DNA from 3 places in the Shewanella acanthi genome. Region 2 is predicted to be linked to each of the others. Evidence: predicted binding sites of a transcription regulator. Region 2 holds the regulator's gene; each other region holds the start of a gene.
The links. Region 2 encodes ArgR, which controls arginine synthesis, uptake and breakdown. Its sites were predicted from a motif close to ANTGAATANNTATTCANT; they were not measured.
Positions count from the first base shown of each region.

Region 1 (5,941 bases), 340 kb from region 2:
GCCAGTCTCACCACGTTGACACGCCGCTTGCAGTGCTTCACCCGCACCGAGCCATGCTGGCAGCATTAAACGGTTTTGTGACCAAGCGAAAATCCACGGAATAGCACGCAGACTTTCGATACCGCCATCGACGCGGCGTTTAGCGGGGCGACTGCCTAAAGGCAGTTTACCTAGCTCAACCTCTGGTGTTGCAGCGCGGAAGTAGGCCACAAAGTCAGGCTCCTCGCGCACGATACCGCGGTAAGCACTTACTGACTCTTCGGCAATCCGTTCCATGCAGTTGCGCCATTCTTGCTTAGGTTCCGGCGGGGGTAACAGTGTAGCTTCCAGGACTGCTGAGGTGTATAGCGCTAAGCTTTGCACCGCTAGTTTGGGCAAACCAAATTTAAAGCGGATCATCTCACCCTGTTCTGTGACACGGATGCGGCCATCAACTGAACCTGGTGGTTGCGATAGAATCGCCTTGTGAGCTGGACCACCGCCACGGCCGATACTGCCGCCACGGCCATGGAATAGTGTCAGTTTGACGCCCGCTTGCTTACACACGGAAACTAGCTGCTCTTGGGCGCGATACTGTGCCCAAGCAGCGGCCATCACCCCTGCATCTTTCGCTGAGTCGGAGTAACCAATCATGACTTCCTGCATGCCCTTGGTGTAACCACGGTACCAGTCGATATCGAGAAGCGCTGTGATGCAGTCGGCTGCGTTATTCAGATCGCTCAAGGTTTCGAACAGCGGTACTACCCGCATTGGGTGTGAGCAGCCTGTTTCTTTTAGTAACAATAATACGGTCAGCACATCCGATGGCTTGCTTGCCATGGAAATCACGTAGGATCCCAGTGCTTTTGCGGGGTGTTTAGCGATTAAACGGCAAGTGTTGAGCACTTCGGCGACATCGGCAGACGGATTCCAATTGCTAGGGATCAATGGTCGACGATTAGTCAATTCACGCAATAGGAAAGCTTGTTTTTCGGTCTCATCCCAGTGGCTAAAATCACCCATGCCGAGGTAGCGAGTCAGCTCTGCTAACACGTCACTGTGGCGACCTGCATCTTGGCGAATATCGAGTCTTAACATGTGAATGCCAAAACAGGCGATACGGCGCAGAATATCTAGCAGCAAGCCGTTAGCAATCAAGCGCATACCACATTCGGTTAAACTCTTATAGAGCATCTCAAGCGGCGCTTTAAGGTCGCTTTCATGCCAAATCAGAGTCGATTTATCGACCTCAGGATGATGGCCTTCGATACGGGCATTTAAATAATCTATGGTATCGCGCAGCTTTTGGCGTAATGAACGTAGTACATGGCGGTAGGGCTCACAGCTATTATTGGTGTAAGCCATCAACTCACTGTTGGCTTCTTCCATCGACAGCTCACCGACGAGCAAGACAATATCTTTTAGGAACAAACGCGCCGCGGCATGGCGATTGCGGTCTAATACTTCTTGCGTGACTTTGGCTGTCACAAAGGGATTGCCGTCACGGTCGCCGCCCATCCAGCTGGAGAAGCGCACTGGCGCAATATCGATCGGTAATTGTTGACCCGTGCGTTGCTGCACTTGATCGTTAAGTTGTCTTAAAAAGTCGGGCACCGCATGCCAGAGGGATTCTTCAATCGTCGATAATCCCCAGCGGGCTTCATCGACTGGCGTTGGCCGTTCGCGACGAATTTCATTGGTATGCCAAATCTGGGCAATCAATTGGCGCAAGCGCAGATGAATTTGCTGACGCTCTCTGTCCGATAACTGGTTGTTTTCTTGCTCGGCGAGGCAATCCACGATCGCGGCATATTTTTGAATAAGTGTGCGGCGGGAAATTTCCGTTGGATGCGCCGTTAACACCAGATCGATATCTAATGACTTTAGGGTGTCGAGCATTTTGCTTTGGTCGATACTGGTGTTAAGCATTCTACCAAGCAGTTGTTCAACAGGGTCAGGTACGCAGACCAACTCATCGCAGTTTCGGCTAATAGTATGAAATTGCTCGGATAAGTTAGCCAAGTTAAGGAATTGGTTAAAGGCCTTTGCGAAGGGGACTAATTCTTCATCGGGCAGGGCGGTGAGCAGCTCTAACATTTGCTCCCTTGCCGCTTCGTCGCCGCGGCGAGAATCCTTAGCCAGTTTACGGATTTGCTCAACCTTCTCCAAGAAGGCATCGCCTAGGTGGGTGCGCATGGTATCGCCAAGGATCTGGCCAAGCATACTTACGTTCGATCTTAATGACGCATACATATCGGTCACATTGTCTGTCACATTACCTACCACATTACCAGCCATAGTTACTCCGAATAAAAAAACATAAAAATCCGCATTGCATTTAACCCGCTAGCACAATACCCAGCACAGAGGGCAATGGTCAACAGCAGAACTTATAACTTATACGACTGGCTTATCTTATATTCAATCATTTGCCTTAATTGTTGAGGAATATTCAATATAAGTGCGAACTAACGCAACTTTTAATTGAAATTAGCGAAAGTGAATATGAACTGCATCATTTTTCAAATTGTGAACATGTGAATTTGTTGTTAATAGAAGCGTGTTTTTGTCATCTAAGTGTGCTAGAAAACTTAAATATTAAGTAGTTAGCTCAGAATAAGTCTGGTAATTCCATTACACTTTGAGTGATCTGAACATAAAATACAATAAAAATATATATTCACATATATTGCATAAATAGATCTATGTGGTAGTCTAGCCACCAGTTGAGATGAGTCACTCAATGTGACCTATAGAGTAAATATCATGATGCAGAGTGTTAAACCGTCAGTGAATAAAACAACGAACCAAGATCATTTCCAGCGACGATAGTTTTGCCTCAGATTTACGCTGTTGCGTATACGCTATTCATCTATTCTTTAAATCCTTTTGATTCGGTTTATTTAGACAACATATGAAAAATATCGCCATTATCGGTGCCAGTGGTTACACAGGTGCGCAGCTAACTGCGTTAATCCATGCAGATCCTGAATTAGCAATTCAAGGCTTGTATGTGTCTGAAAATAGTTTAGATAAAGGTAAAGCTTTAGCAGATTTGTACCCTGTCTACAGCCATATCGCATTAACCCTTTCGCCACTGTCTGACGAAGCTAAGACCAAGATTGTGGCCGAGGCCGATGCAGTGGTGTTAGCCACTGAGCATTCAGTAAGTTTGCACTTAGCGGCTTGGTTTTATAACCAAGGCTTAGCGGTATTCGACTTAAGTGGCGCTTACCGTTTCAGTGATGTTGCCCAGTATCCAAAGTGGTATGGCTTCGAACACGAATACCCAGAGGTTCTGGCGAAGGCGGTTTACGGTCTTGCCGAGTGGAACGGTAAACAAGTCGCTGAAACCAAGATGATTGCGGTACCAGGTTGTTATCCAACGGCATCGTTAACTGCATTAAAACCACTAAAAGGTTTATTAACCTCTGCATTCCCAGTGATTAACGCCGTTAGCGGGGTCACAGGTGCGGGTCGTAAGGCGCAATTACATACTAGCTTTTGTGAAGTGAGCTTAACTCCTTACGGTGTGTTAGGTCACAGACATCAGCCAGAAATTGCGACACAGTTAGGTCAAGAGGTGATCTTTACGCCGCACTTAGGCAACTTTAAGCGTGGTATTTTGGCGACCATTACCGTGCAGTTAAAACCAGGCACGACGACTGAAGATGTCGCCAAGGCCTACAGTGTCTACGACCAAGCACCGCTGGTCACGGTAAAACAAAATCAATTCCCTAAAGTTGATGATGTGGTACTGACGCCAAACTGCCACCTAGGTTGGAAGTTTGATGAAAACACTGGCTATCTGGTTGTCGCGAGTGCAATCGATAATTTGATGAAAGGTGCTGCAAGCCAAGCGCTGCAGTGCATAAAGATTCATTTTAACCTTTAACTGTTCATCCTTATTTAGAGAGTCGTCAAGATGTCTACAAACAACTCAGTATTAGTGCTTAAAGTCGGCGGTGCGCTCCTGCAGTGTGAAATGGGGATGGCGCGGTTAATGGATACCGCAGCGGCTATGATCGCCAGCGGCCAGCAAGTGTTGATGGTGCACGGCGGTGGCTGTTTAGTCGATGAGCAGTTAGCGGCTAATGGCATGGAAACCGTCAAACTAGAAGGTTTACGTGTAACACCTGCAGAGCAGATGCCCATTATTGCCGGCGCATTAGCGGGAACTTCAAACAAGATTCTCCAAGGAGCTGCAACCAAAGCGGGCATCGTAAGCGTGGGCATGAGCCTTGCCGATGGCAACACCGTTTCAGCCAAAATTAAAGATGAACGTTTAGGCATGGTTGGTGAAGTCTCACCCAAGGATGCAAGCTATCTTAAATTCATTCTTGCCCAAGGTTGGATGCCAATCTGTAGCTCAATCGCCATGTTAGACGATGGTCAATTGCTTAACGTTAACGCCGACCAAGCGGCAACCGTTTTAGCCAAATCGGTTGGCGGTAAGTTGGTGCTGCTGTCTGATGTATCGGGTGTGTTAGATGGCAAAGGCCAACTGATCCCGAGCCTGAACAGCGCTCAAATCAGCGAGCTGGTTCAGCAAGGCGTGATTGAGAAGGGTATGAAAGTAAAAGTAGAAGCTGCGCTCGAAGTGGCACAGTGGATGGGGCAGGCCGTTCAAGTTGCCTCGTGGCGTGATGCAGGCCAATTAAGCGCATTAGCAAAAGGTGAGGCCGTGGGCACACAAATACAACCGTAAACGGAGAAGGTTATGAAGCATTTACTATCGATAAAAGAGTTAACCCAACAGCAGTTGCTGGCGCTGATTGCCCTAGCAAAAACGATCAAAGCCAATCCGGCAGAGTATCGCCACGCGTTGGATGGAAAGAGTGTGGTGATGTTATTCGAGAAGCCCTCTCTGCGTACCCGTGTTAGCTTCGATATCGGTATTAATAAGCTCGGCGGCCACTGCTTATACCTAGACCAACAAAATGGTGCCCTAGGTAAGCGTGAATCGGTCGCTGACTTTGCTTCTAACCTGTCTTGTTGGGCGGATGCGATTGTGGCGAGAACCTATTCACACACCACTATCGAAGAATTAGCCGAGTTTGGCTCAGTGCCAGTGATCAATGCGTTATCGGATTTATATCATCCTTGTCAGGCATTGGCAGACTTTTTAACCCTTGCAGAGCATTTTGAGGATGTCAGCAAGGTAAAGTTAGCCTATGTTGGAGATGGCAATAACGTTACCCATTCATTGATGTACTGCGCCGCAATTCTCGGTGCCAGCATGACAGTGATCTGCCCAGCGGGTCACTTTCCTGATGGCAACGTCGTGGCAGAGGTACAAGCCCTGGCAGAGCGATCTGGCGCAAACATCGTGTTGACCTCGGATATTAATGCCATCGAGGGTCACGATGCAATTTACACTGATACTTGGATTTCGATGGGCGACTCAACACCACTAGCCGAAATTCAGGAACTGTTTGCACCTTATCAAGTCAATTCAGGCTTGATGACGAAAGCGGGCGCTAACTATTTTATGCACTGTTTACCGGCTCACCGTGGCGTTGAAGTCACAGATGAGGTGATGGATGGTGAGGGCTCACTGATCCTGCAACAGGCAGAGAATCGGATGCATGCCCAAAATGCAGTACTAGTTACCCTATTTAGTTGAAAGTAAAACTGATTAATAGCCTCTTCTCTAACTGAGAAACGAGTTATAGGAATTAAAGATGTCTATCGTGAATAATAATACTGGCGTGAAAAAAGTTGTTTTAGCCTACTCTGGTGGTCTCGATACGTCGGCCATTATCCCTTGGTTAAAAGAAACCTACGATAACTGCGAAATCATCGCCTTTTGCGCTGACGTAGGTCAGGGCGAAGAAGAGTTAGTGGGTTTGACTGAAAAGGCGTTAGCTTCTGGAGCCTCTGAGTGCCATATCGTCGACCTGAAAGAAGAATTCGTTAAAGATTACATCTACCCAACCATGGCGACTGGTGCAATCTACGA
Region 1 is NZ_CP080413.1:3,816,103-3,822,043, reverse strand. It holds gene ppc (phosphoenolpyruvate carboxylase) at 1-2,277, opposite strand, end outside; gene argC (N-acetyl-gamma-glutamyl-phosphate reductase) at 2,894-3,874, shown strand; gene argB (acetylglutamate kinase) at 3,905-4,687, shown strand; gene K0H61_RS16365 (ornithine carbamoyltransferase) at 4,700-5,605, shown strand; gene K0H61_RS16360 (argininosuccinate synthase) at 5,664-5,941, shown strand, end outside.
Region 1: a site for ArgR is predicted at 2,647-2,664, ahead of argC (N-acetyl-gamma-glutamyl-phosphate reductase). Genes of this name have one in related genera too.

Region 2 (5,941 bases):
ACTCTACGGCTTAAACGCCTCTGGCCGTAGTCCAAAATCCTTGACCCTCGAAAAGCTCCAATCCCTCGGCTTAGATTACTTGCCACCGCACGGACCGTTGCCCGTCTCTGTTCCTGGTGCAGTAGATGGTTGGTTTGAGCTACATAATAAATTTGGCAAATTGTCCATGGCGGAGAATCTCGCACCGGCAATTAGCTATGCCCGTGAAGGCTTCCCTGTTTCAGAACTTATTGCCTACTACCTTGCGGGTAGTGGCAAAAAACTCGCGAAATTCCCCGGCTTTAAAGAAACCTATATGCCTAATGGCAAAACTCCTGAAAGGGGCGAAATCTTTAAAAATCCAGCACTGGCTAACACCTATGAGAAAATCGCTAAGGGTGGCCGCGATGCCTTTTACAAAGGGGATATCGCCAAGAGCATTGATAAGTACATGAAAGCACAAGGTGGCTACTTAAGTTATGATGACTTAGCCAGTCATAGCAGCGAGTGGGTTGAGCCAGTTTCAGCCAACTATCGTGGCTATGATGTGTGGGAGTTGCCACCCAATGGTCAAGGGATCGCGGCGCTGCAAATTTTAAAAACCATGGAGCCCTACGATGTCGCGGCCATGGGATATAACAGCCCCGAATATGTGCACCTGTTTGTTGAAGCGAAAAAGCTCGCCTTTGCCGATCGCGCTAAGTTCTATGCCGATATGGCCTTTAACAAAATCCCTGTTAAAGCGCTGATTTCGGAGAAATACAACTACGAACGTGCCAAGCTGATTGACCCAAATAAAGCCGCGATGAGTGTCGATGCGGGCAATCCTGCGCTGATGCACGGTGATACTGTGTATCTGACTACGGCTGATAAAGACGGCAATATGGTGTCCTTAATTCAGAGTAATTACCGCGGTATGGGATCGGGCATGACACCGCCGGATCTTGGTTTTGTGCTGCAGGATCGTGGCCAAATGTTCGACTTAACCCCAGGCCGTTTCAACTCCTACGAGCCGGGTAAACGTCCGTTCCACACTATTATTCCTGCCTTTGTGACTAAGGACGGTAAACCTTGGTTAAGCTTTGGGGTGATGGGCGGTGCGACTCAGCCACAAATGCACGCGCAAATTATTATGAACCTTGTTGATTTTAAAATGAATCTGCAAGAGGCGGGCGATGCACCGCGCATTTTGCACACGGGTTCTACTCAGCCAACGGGTGAAGTGATGAATGACGGCGGCTATGTGAGTCTAGAATCGGGTTTCCCGGAAGAAACTCGCCGTGAACTGATTAAGAAAGGTCATGTGCTGCGCGATGCGCTAGGCGATTTTGGTGGATACCAAGCGATTGGCTTTAATGCCGAAACCGGTGTTTATCGTGGTGCCTCAGAGAGTCGTAAAGACGGGCACGCTGCGGGCTACTAAGCTCGACCAACGCTTTGAGTGATGAGATTGGTGGGGTCTTTTAGGGGCCTCGTCAATTTTTTATGTTCGTTCTCGTGTTTGCTCCAAGCTTCACCCATGAGCAATTACATTAGATAAAACGAGTACACTATGCCGGATTTTTGATCTAGCTAATGTCATTTTCAGGTAAAGTTGCGGATAATATTGCCGAAAATGAATCTACATAAAGGGTGATAACCAAATGGATATTCAAAATATGCCGCGTGAACAGTTGGGTGTGTGTGCAGAGGGAAACTTACATAGCGTCTATTTAATGTTTAATGCGAACGACGGTGTTGAGTCTCAATTACGTCCCTGTATTGCCAACGTAGCGCAGTATATTTATGAGTTGACGGATCAATATTCTGACAGTGCATTCAATGGTTTTGTCAGCATTGGTGCAAACTTCTGGGATAGTCTCTATCCTAGTTCTCGCCCTGAGCTACTCAAGCCTTTTCCTGCTATGGAGGCGGGCAACCGTGAAGCCCCAGCCATAGAGTATGACTTGTTCGTGCACCTGCGCTGTGACCGTTACGACATACTGCATTTAGTAGCAAATGAAATCAGTCAAATGTTCGAAGACTTAGTCGAACTCGTCGAAGAAGAACGTGGCTTTAGATTTATGGACAGCCGTGATCTCACAGGCTTTGTCGATGGCACTGAAAATCCTAAGGGGCGCCATCGCCAAGAAGTCGCGCTCGTGGGTGATGAAGACCCTGAGTTTAGGGGCGGCAGTTATATCCACGTACAAAAGTATGCCCACAACCTGAGCAAGTGGCATAGATTACCCCTTAAAAAGCAAGAGGATATCATCGGCCGTACCAAGCAAGATAATATCGAGTACGAATCTGAGGATAAGCCGTTAACCAGTCATATTAAGCGGGTTAACCTTAAGGATGAAAACGGTAAGTCGATTGAAATCCTGCGTCAGAGCATGCCCTACGGCTCGCTCAAAGAGCAGGGATTGATGTTTATTTCCACCTGCCGTACGCCTGATAACTTTGAAAAGATGCTGCATAGTATGGTGTTTGGCGATGGCGCAGGTCACCACGATCACTTGATGCACTTTACCAGCGCCTTGTCGGGGTCATCCTTCTTTGCTCCCGCGCTCGACTTTATGCTGCAGTTTGATAACTAAATTTATTCAGTCGTATTAGCTAATCAAGCAAACTAAGCGCACCGTATCAAGGATCCGGTGCGTTTTTGTTTGTGTTTTTTATCGTCCACTTTTTGATACCGAGTTGCCACGCCTCGGCGGTAAAGTCGATAAAGGCGCGGACTAACATCTGCTGATAACTGCGGGATAAATACACAGCACACAGGGCTTGACCTTGAGCGCGATAATCGCAGAGGGCTTTCTTAAGTTCTCCGCTTTTAAAGTGCTGATTGGCTAAGTCGAAGGGCGCTGTGAGTTAAAACGATGCTCCAGCAACAAACGATTGCTAATAGCGATTGTTAAAAAGCATGGCTAACTGGGTAAATTAGGCTCAGAAAAACAACAGGTCAGCATATGCTGACCTGTATTTTTTATTCTGCGTAATTGAATAAAGATTTGATGGTTTCTAGGGTGTCGGCGATATCTTGGATACTCGATGGACAAATAAAGATGGTATCGTCACCGGCAATCGTCCCTAAAATGCCTTCGGGCTTGCCGATGGAGTCGAGTAGCCTAGCAATTAATTGTGCTGCACCTGGACTGGTTCTTACGACGATCATCGCCTGATTGTGGTCAACATCCAGCACGAGATTCTTCAGTGGGCTGCCTGCGGTCGGCACGCCAAGTTCTGCGGGTAAGCAATACACCATCTCCTGTTTTGCATTGCGGGTGCGGACTGCGCCGAACTTGCTTAGCATGCGGGACACTTTAGATTGGTTAATATTGCCAAAGCCTTCAGCTTGTAATGCGGAGACGATTTCACTCTGAGAACCAAAACGTTCTTCCTTTAAAATCGACTTAAAAATTCTTACAAGGTCATCTTGGTTCTTGGTCGTTTGCATAGTCTTATTCTTTATTCAAAAAATCAGGCGTATTTTGAATAGTTTTGGGCCAAGAGTCAACAAATAACCACTATGACTGAATAAAAATGCAATATCAGTCTTTGGCATTAACCGCCTAAGCCTTATCTTGTGAATAGCGTAAATATCAAACTAATGTATTCACACCAAGTTGAAATCTTTTACAGGCAGACTAAGGGATAATTGAAATTAGGACGACATTCCAGTAATGTGGCGCCAACGGAAATAAGATCCATGTCACACATGTCCGAGAATATAACGGAGATAACTATGAAAGTTGCTGTACTTGGTGCTGCTGGTGGTATTGGCCAGGCTCTCGCCCTACTGTTAAAAACTCAATTACCTGCGGGTTCTCAACTGTCTCTATACGATATCGCACCGGTTACTCCGGGTGTTGCGGTTGACTTAAGCCACATCCCAACCGCCGTTGAAATCAAAGGTTTCGCCGGTGAAGATCCAACTCCAGCACTAGTTGGTGCTGACGTAGTTCTGATCTCTGCGGGTGTTGCGCGTAAGCCTGGTATGGACCGTTCAGATCTGTTCAACATCAATGCTGGTATCGTTCGCAACCTGATCGAAAAAGTGGCTGCAACTTGCCCTAAAGCGTTAGTAGGTATCATCACTAACCCAGTTAACACGACTGTTGCTATCGCTGCAGAAGTACTGAAAAAAGCTGGTGTTTACGACAAGAACCGTCTGTTCGGTGTTACCACTCTGGACGTTATCCGTTCTGAAACCTTCGTAGCTGAATTAAAAGGCCTGAACGTTGCTGACGTTAAAGTTAACGTTATCGGCGGCCACAGTGGCGTGACGATTCTGCCATTACTGTCTCAAATCGAAGGCGTCACTTTCTCTGATGAAGAAGTTGCCTCTCTGACCAAACGTATCCAAAACGCGGGTACTGAAGTGGTTGAAGCTAAAGCCGGTGGCGGTAGCGCGACTCTGTCTATGGGTCAAGCAGCTTGCCGTTTTGGTCTGTCTCTGGTTCGTGGTCTGCAAGGCGAAGCTAACGTTGTTGAATGTGCATACGTTGACGGCGGTAGCGAGCACGCTGAGTTCTTCGCTCAACCAGTTCTGCTGGGCAAAAACGGTATCGAACAAGTTCTACCATACGGCGAAGTCAGTGCTTTCGAAGCTAACGCTCGCGATGCAATGCTAGATACGCTGAAAGGCGATATCACTTTAGGTGTTGATTTCGTTAAGTAATCTGTCCTTGGATAGACATTAAAAACGGAGCCTAGTGCTCCGTTTTTATTTTCCGTCCTAATCATGTGAAACTGACGTTGGATTACAGCTGACAGTCGCTATCACACACTTTTTTACCCGTGAGCAGGTAGGAGAGGCGATATCTGTGTTTTGCCAGCAGCAGATAACCCCAATCGGCGATGGGCTTAATCGGGGGCAAGCGCAAAAGTTTAAGCCAAGGGCGACGATCAAGCAGTGACCACGCGCGCTGACTGACATCTAAACCGAGTAACAACTCGCCCTCAAAAGTTTCGCCATGTAGCACGCGTTTAGCATCATGCTTATTGATATGGCTAAAACGCTGCTCAAAATCCACGGCATTAATGTCTTCAAGGGCGATAAGCCCCCTTGAATCGAATCTTTTAAGGCGGCGCATCTCTGCCTGACACAGCGGGCATTGGCCATCAAAAAATATCCTAAGTTGCATTGAGTATCCTGCGGCGTTTTCTTGCATTCTCTCGCTAGTATAAGAGGCTCAAGGATGAATACCATGTTCCCTTATCAACAGAGCGGTCATTTTATCGGGCTAAATTTTTAAATTTAACGTAAAATTCACGCTATTCATTGAGTTAACTGATGTATTTCTTGGCGATAGCATATCCATCTAACGCAGTGAAACATTTATAGGATGACCATTTTAGGATAGCTATGATGAAAAGGACTCTGTCTGCTCCCATTCTTATCACAGGTGTCGGTAAACGTATCGGCTATGCGCTGGCTAAGCATCTGCTGGCTCAGGGCGAAACCGTTATTGGCACCTATCGCAGTCATTATCCCAGTATTGACGAGCTCAACGCGCTAGGCGCAATCCTTTATCAATGTGATTTTTACGATAAGGATGAGCTGAAAACCTTAGTCAGTGAATTACAAAAGCTGCCAACGCTTCGCGCCATTATCCACAACGCTTCGGATTGGTTATCCGATGGTAAATCTACCGATGGCGCATTGGATGGGATGACGCAGGTGATGGAGCGGATGATGCAGGTGCATGTGCACGTGCCCTATCTGTTGAATTTAAGTTTAGAGTCGCAGCTGCGAGCAGGTGCGCAGGGAGAAATCGGCGCGGCCGATATTATTCATCTCACCGATTATGTGGCTCAAAAGGGCAGTGCCAAGCATATCGCCTATGCCGCAAGTAAAGCCGCGCTTGAAAATCTGACGCTTTCCTTCGCCGCCAAATTTGCGCCCGAGGTGAAGGTTAACTCCATCGCGCCTGCGATGATCCTCTTTAACCCAAGCGATGATGACGCCTATCGGCAA
Region 2 is NZ_CP080413.1:3,472,390-3,478,330, reverse strand. It holds gene ggt (gamma-glutamyltransferase) at 1-1,402, shown strand, start outside; gene K0H61_RS14875 (Dyp-type peroxidase) at 1,623-2,558, shown strand; partial or broken gene K0H61_RS17860 (hypothetical protein) at 2,605-2,823, opposite strand; gene argR (transcriptional regulator ArgR) at 2,948-3,418, opposite strand; gene mdh (malate dehydrogenase) at 3,707-4,642, shown strand; gene K0H61_RS14860 (thiol-disulfide oxidoreductase DCC family protein) at 4,725-5,108, opposite strand; gene folM (dihydromonapterin reductase) at 5,345-5,941, shown strand, end outside.

Region 3 (5,941 bases), 250 kb from region 2:
TTGGGATAAGTTGGGTTTCGCCCGGGGCAATCGTCATGGTGGTATCTATCATGGCACGAAGATCCATACCCGCGCTGCCAGGTGTGGCGTAGGTGGGCAATGGGAACTCGGAGCCGATGCGAGAATCGAGGATCTTTAATTCAATGGGTGTTTTCATCTAGTTATATTTTTCTTTCACTATCAACGAAAGTAGCTGCTGCGCGAGCGTGAGTTTATCGGTTGCAGGGAAGTCTTGATTGCCCTGTGGCCAAAATACCCGTAACGCATTGGCATCGGCGTTAAAGCCAAGGCCGGCAACGGAGACATCGTTTGCGGCGATCATATCCAAATTTTTACGTTTGAGCTTATCGCGGGCATAGGTTTCAACATCATTGGTTTCGGCTGCAAATCCAACCACAAATGGGCGATTCGGCAGGCTCGCAACCGTGGCTAAGATATCAGGATTCCGTACTAGCGCAAGTTGCATTTCTTCACTGGATTTTTTGATCTTACTGCTGGCAACATCGCTAACACGATAATCGGCTACAGCGGCGCAGCCAATAAAAATATCTTTTTTATCAATGATATCCATAACAGCGTTAAGCATGTCTTGGGCGGATTCTACATCGATTCGGTTTACACCCTCTGGGGTGGCTAAATTTACTGGACCTGAGACCAAGGTCACGTCAGCCCCCATATCGGCGGCGGCTTTCGCCAGCGCAAAGCCCATTTTGCCTGAGCTGTGATTAGAGATATAACGCACAGGATCGATAGGTTCGCGGGTCGGGCCTGCAGTAATCAGTACCGACTGGCCTGCTAACGGTTGTATTTCTGTGTCTTTTGCAAAAAATTGAACGGCAAGATCAGCAATATCCAGTGGTTCTAACATACGACCTAGGCCGACTTCACCGCAGGCCTGACTGCCACTGGCTGGCCCCCAAATGGTGTAATCACGGCTAGCAAGGCTAGCTAAATTGGCCTGCGTCGCCACGTTGCGGTACATCTGTTGGTTCATTGCTGGGCAAAGCGCAATCGGTGCTTCGGTGGCAAGGCAAGTCGTGGTAATGAGTTCATCAGCCATTCCCGCATTGATGCGGGCAAGCAAATTCGCCGTGGCAGGGGCGATAATGACTAAGTCTGCCCAGCGTGCGAGCTCAATATGGCCCATGGCGGCTTCTGCGGCTGGGTCGAGCAAGCTTGACGCTACTGGATGGCCAGAGAGGGCTTGCAGGGTCAATGGGGTGATAAATTCCATCGCACTTTGGCTCATGACCACGCGCACATCGAAGCCGCGATCCTTAAGGCGACGCACTAAATCCGCACTTTTATAGGCCGCAATACCGCCACCAATGCCTAATAGGATGTTTTTGGTTATCAGACTCACAGACTTCATCCGAAATTGAATAATTGCTGACTACAATACCATAAAGCCGTAAAAATTCGTGATTATCCCAGTTCAAAAATCTCGACCATACTCTGTAAAGCCAAAATTCAACATACTGACAGGGAGGTGGTATGGCGATTAAGGATTGGCCCGACGGCGAAGGGCCTAGGGATAAGCTATTGCTAAAGGGTGCTGCCCAGCTCACCGATGCTGAATTATTAGCCGTTTTACTCCGTAATGGTCTTTCTGGGCTCAATGCAGTGGATTTAGCTCGCTCGTTAATCCTTGAATTTGGTGGTTTAAGGGGCTTACTTTGCGCATCAAAGCATCAGGTGTGTCGACTTCCGGGCGTTGGACCTGTAAAATACGCGCAGCTTCAGGCCGCGGCTGAATTAGCGAGGCGTGTGGCACAGGAAAACCTGCAGAGAGGTCAGGTTTTGACTAATCCTGATTTAACTCGGGATTATTTAATGAGACAATTAGCTGACCGCTCCTATGAAGTGTTCGCAATTTTGCTGCTGGATAGCCAGCATAGAGTGATTCAATTCGTCGAATTATTCCGCGGAACAATAGATTCAGCCTCAGTGTATCCACGCGAAGTGGTGAGCTTAGTGTTGGAGAAAAAAGCAGCAGCCGTCATAGTGTGTCACAATCATCCGTCTGGTATCGCCGAGCCCAGTCAGGCTGACAGACGAATCACTGAGCGATTAAAAAATGCGTTAGCAACCATAGACGTATCCCTATTGGACCATATGGTTGTTGGTGATCGAGAGATAGTTTCCTTTGCGGAACGAGGCTGGATTAATTAATCTAACGCTTGATCTTACCTCTATGATCGTGTATAAAATGCGCCCTCTTTGTGCCTCGGGCGACGGCCATACGAGGTACATTAATGCTCGAGCGTTAAAATTGTTTTTTGGAGAAGACTGACATGTCAAGAGTATGCCAAGTTACTGGCAAGAAGCCGATGGTTGGTAACAACCGTTCGCACGCAAAAAACGCGACCCGTCGTCGTTTTTTACCTAACCTGCAAAACCACCGTTTCTGGTTAGAAGAAGAAAAACGTTTCGTACAGTTACGTGTATCTACTAAAGGTATCCGTCTGATCGATAAAAAAGGTATCGAAGTTGTTGTTGCTGAACTTCGTGCCCGTGGCGAGAAGGTGTAATAGATCATGGCTAAAGCTAAAGGTAATCGTGAGAAGATCAAATTAGTTTCTACAGCTAAAACTGGTCACTTCTACACAACTGAAAAAAACAAGCGTAACATGCCTGAGAAAATGGAAATCAAAAAATTTGATCCAGTAATTCGTCAGCACGTTATCTACAAAGAAGCTAAAATCAAGTAATTCTTGTTTTCAAGTTTCGAGAAAAGCCCCTTCTAAAGGGGCTTTTTTTTGGCCTTTTTTTAGGTTTTTGATCTTCGTCATCGAGCTGAGATAAATCTGCGCTAACCTCAAATTATCTTCACGCTGCTCTACCGCTAAAAATCTCTGTCATTCCACCTATGAATATTTTGCAAAAATACGCAATTTTAGAGAATAAAACCGCATTTTATTGAGAATAAATTCTTTTAACGTGAATTAAAATGCAATACTATACGCGAGTTTTCGATAATCATTCTTGGCATGCCATTGTGGTATAGCCAACTTAAATATGAGGTGTAAACAACGCGTGCGTACCACTGAACTGGTTGATGGATTTCGCCACTCTGCGCCCTATGTAAACGCCCACAGGGGAAAAACCTTTGTGGTGATGTTGGGTGGAGAGGCTTTAGCTCAAAATCAATTCCGCAGCATTTTGAATGATGTTGCCCTGTTGCACAGTTTAGGCATTAAGGTGGTGTTAGTTTACGGCGCAAGGCCGCAGATAGATGCCGCGTTGGCCGCCAACGGTATTGAACCCGCCTACCACGAAGGTGTACGTATCACGGATGAAGACTCGCTTAAGGTGATTAAGCAGGTCGCTGGCGCATTGCAGTTTGATATTACCGCGCGTTTATCTATGAGTTTAAGCAATACCCCAATGCAGGGCGCGCAAATCAACTTAGTCAGTGGCAACTTTGTGATTGCTCAGCCACTCGGGGTAGATAATGGCGTCGATTTTTGTCTCAGTGGTAGAGTGCGTCGTATCGATGTGCAGGGGTTAAAACGTCAGCTCGATAATCATTGTATTGTGTTGATGGGGCCGATTGCGGCTTCGGTAACGGGTGAGAGCTTTAACCTTACCGCGGAAGAGATTGCGACCCAAGTTGCGATAAAGCTTAAGGCCGATAAGATGATCGGTTTTAGTTCGCAGAACGGAATTCTTGACCGTAATGGCGATGCGATTGCCGAGTTAATGCCAAATGACGCACAATGCATTTTAAATAAGCTCGCCGAGCAGGGGTCAGCCTGCATTGGGACCATGGCGTTTCTTAAGGCCAGTATTGATGCATGCCGTAACGGAGTACCCCGTTGCCATTTGGTTAGTTATTTAGACGATGGTGCGCTGCTACAGGAACTCTTCTCCCGTGAAGGTATTGGTACCCAAATCGTTACCGAAAGCGCTGAGCGTTTGCGCCGCGCATCGATCAGCGATATTGGCGGTATTCTCAATCTTATCCGTCCACTCGAGGAACAAGGCATTCTCGTTCGTCGTAGCCGCGAACAATTGGAGATTGAAATCGAGCAGTTTATGCTAATTGAACGTGACGGCTTGGTGATAGGTTGTGCGGCCTTGTATCCCTTCGAGGAGGATAATGCCGGTGAGTTTGCTTGCCTTGTAGTGCATCCCGATTATCGTGATGCTGACCGTGGTAGCTTACTGCTAAAAAACATCATTGGTCAGGCGCGTAGTCGTGGTTATTCGCGCTTATTTGCGCTGACGACTCGCAGCATTCACTGGTTCCTTGAGCATGGTTTTGTGATTGAAGATGTTGAGGCGCTGCCACAGAAGAAAAAGCAGCTGTATAACTATCAGCGCCGCTCTAAGATCCTCGCCCTCGATCTTTAATTTATTGTTTTAATATTTCTGAATGCCAGCACTTAGCTGGCATTTTTGTTGACATAATATGTCTTTGTTGGCAAATTTATTCTACGCCTCACAAAAGACAGCCAACCATGGTGACTCAATTTTTCGCTCTTGCGCCACTTACGCAAACCTCAATCCTCAGTTTTGTTGTTTTACTCTTAGGCTTAGTCGGCATTCTTTGGATGGTGTGGGCAAAACCTATGCCTAAGGTCGCAAAATCGGCCAGTCTGGGGATTTTGTTGGTGATGCTTTCTGGTTTTGCTTGGGTGTTTTACCAATCCAGCCGCGCTGAAATAGAACTTACTGAAAACGAACTAAAGCTCGATATTCCCTTTTACAAAGTGCAACTAGCACGAACTGATTTGCTTATTGATCAGGCTCGAATTGTTGATTTGAAACAGGATGCTGGGCTAAAACCAAGCTTTAAGACTAACGGTATTGGTATGCCGGGATTTAAATTAGGTTGGTTTAATTTGCACAATAAGGGCAAAGCATTTGTGGCATTGACGGATAGAGCAGAATTGGTGCTGTTGCCAACCACTAAGGGGTATAGCTTGTTGTTATCGGTACCAGAGGGAAAGCGTTTTATTGAGCAACTCCAAAAGTAGTGCCAGAGGCACTGACCTTTGGAGTCACAATTCCAACGGAAACGTCACTCGGCTCAAGCCGATTTACGTTTGTAAGCCATATCAAAGGTGAACACCAGTAGCGCACACCAGATAAAGCCGAAGGTGATGCTTTTCTCGATATCGAAGGGCTCATTAAAGAGTGTAATAGCGAGGATAAACATAATACTTGGGCCGATATATTGGAAAAACCCCAGTATCGACAGCGGAATACGCACCGCAGCTCCGGCGAAACACAACAATGGAATCGTGGTCACAATCCCTGCGGCAATTAACATTAGGTTTAACTGCCAATCGTTGGTCGCCATATTGGCACTCGCGGTATCTAAGGTGCTCAGTAGATAAATTAATGCTACTGGCATAAGGATCGCCGTTTCGATTAATAGCCCCGATTTGGCATCCACATTGACCTTTTTGCGCATTAACGCATAGGCCCCAAAAGTGCCGGCTAGCGCGAGAGAAACGATTGGGATTGAGCCAAACGAAATTAATTGGATCACAACGCCAGCACTTGCCAGCGCGACTGCAAACCATTGCAGCTTACGCAATCTTTCCCCTAAAAACACCATCCCAAGTAATACGTTTAATAATGGATTGATAAAGTAACCAAGACTAGCATCGAGCAGATGATCGTTATTCACTGCCCAGATAAAAATCAACCAGTTAGCGGCGATGATGATGGACGTTAGGCATAACACTAGCAGTTGTTTTGGTTGCTTTAATACTTGGCGAACTTTTTCGAATCCTCCAATAAACAGCATGATGATCACCATAAACACGAATGACCAAATCACGCGGTGCAGTAGTATTTCGGTGGGGGAAACTTGATGGATCAGTTTGAAATATAAGGGTGCGACTCCCCACATACAGTAGGCACTGATGGCGAGGAGTATTCCCTTACGGTATTCATTCTCTGGCATGGGCTTCTTCAAAGGACAACA
Region 3 is NZ_CP080413.1:3,725,482-3,731,422, reverse strand. It holds gene dut (dUTP diphosphatase) at 1-157, opposite strand, end outside; gene coaBC (bifunctional phosphopantothenoylcysteine decarboxylase/phosphopantothenate--cysteine ligase CoaBC) at 158-1,372, opposite strand; gene radC (RadC family protein) at 1,495-2,172, shown strand; gene rpmB (50S ribosomal protein L28) at 2,295-2,531, shown strand; gene rpmG (50S ribosomal protein L33) at 2,538-2,711, shown strand; gene argA (amino-acid N-acetyltransferase) at 3,037-4,356, shown strand; gene K0H61_RS15955 (PH domain-containing protein) at 4,464-4,982, shown strand; gene rarD (EamA family transporter RarD) at 5,036-5,920, opposite strand.
Region 3: a site for ArgR is predicted at 2,940-2,957, ahead of argA (amino-acid N-acetyltransferase). Genes of this name have one in related genera too.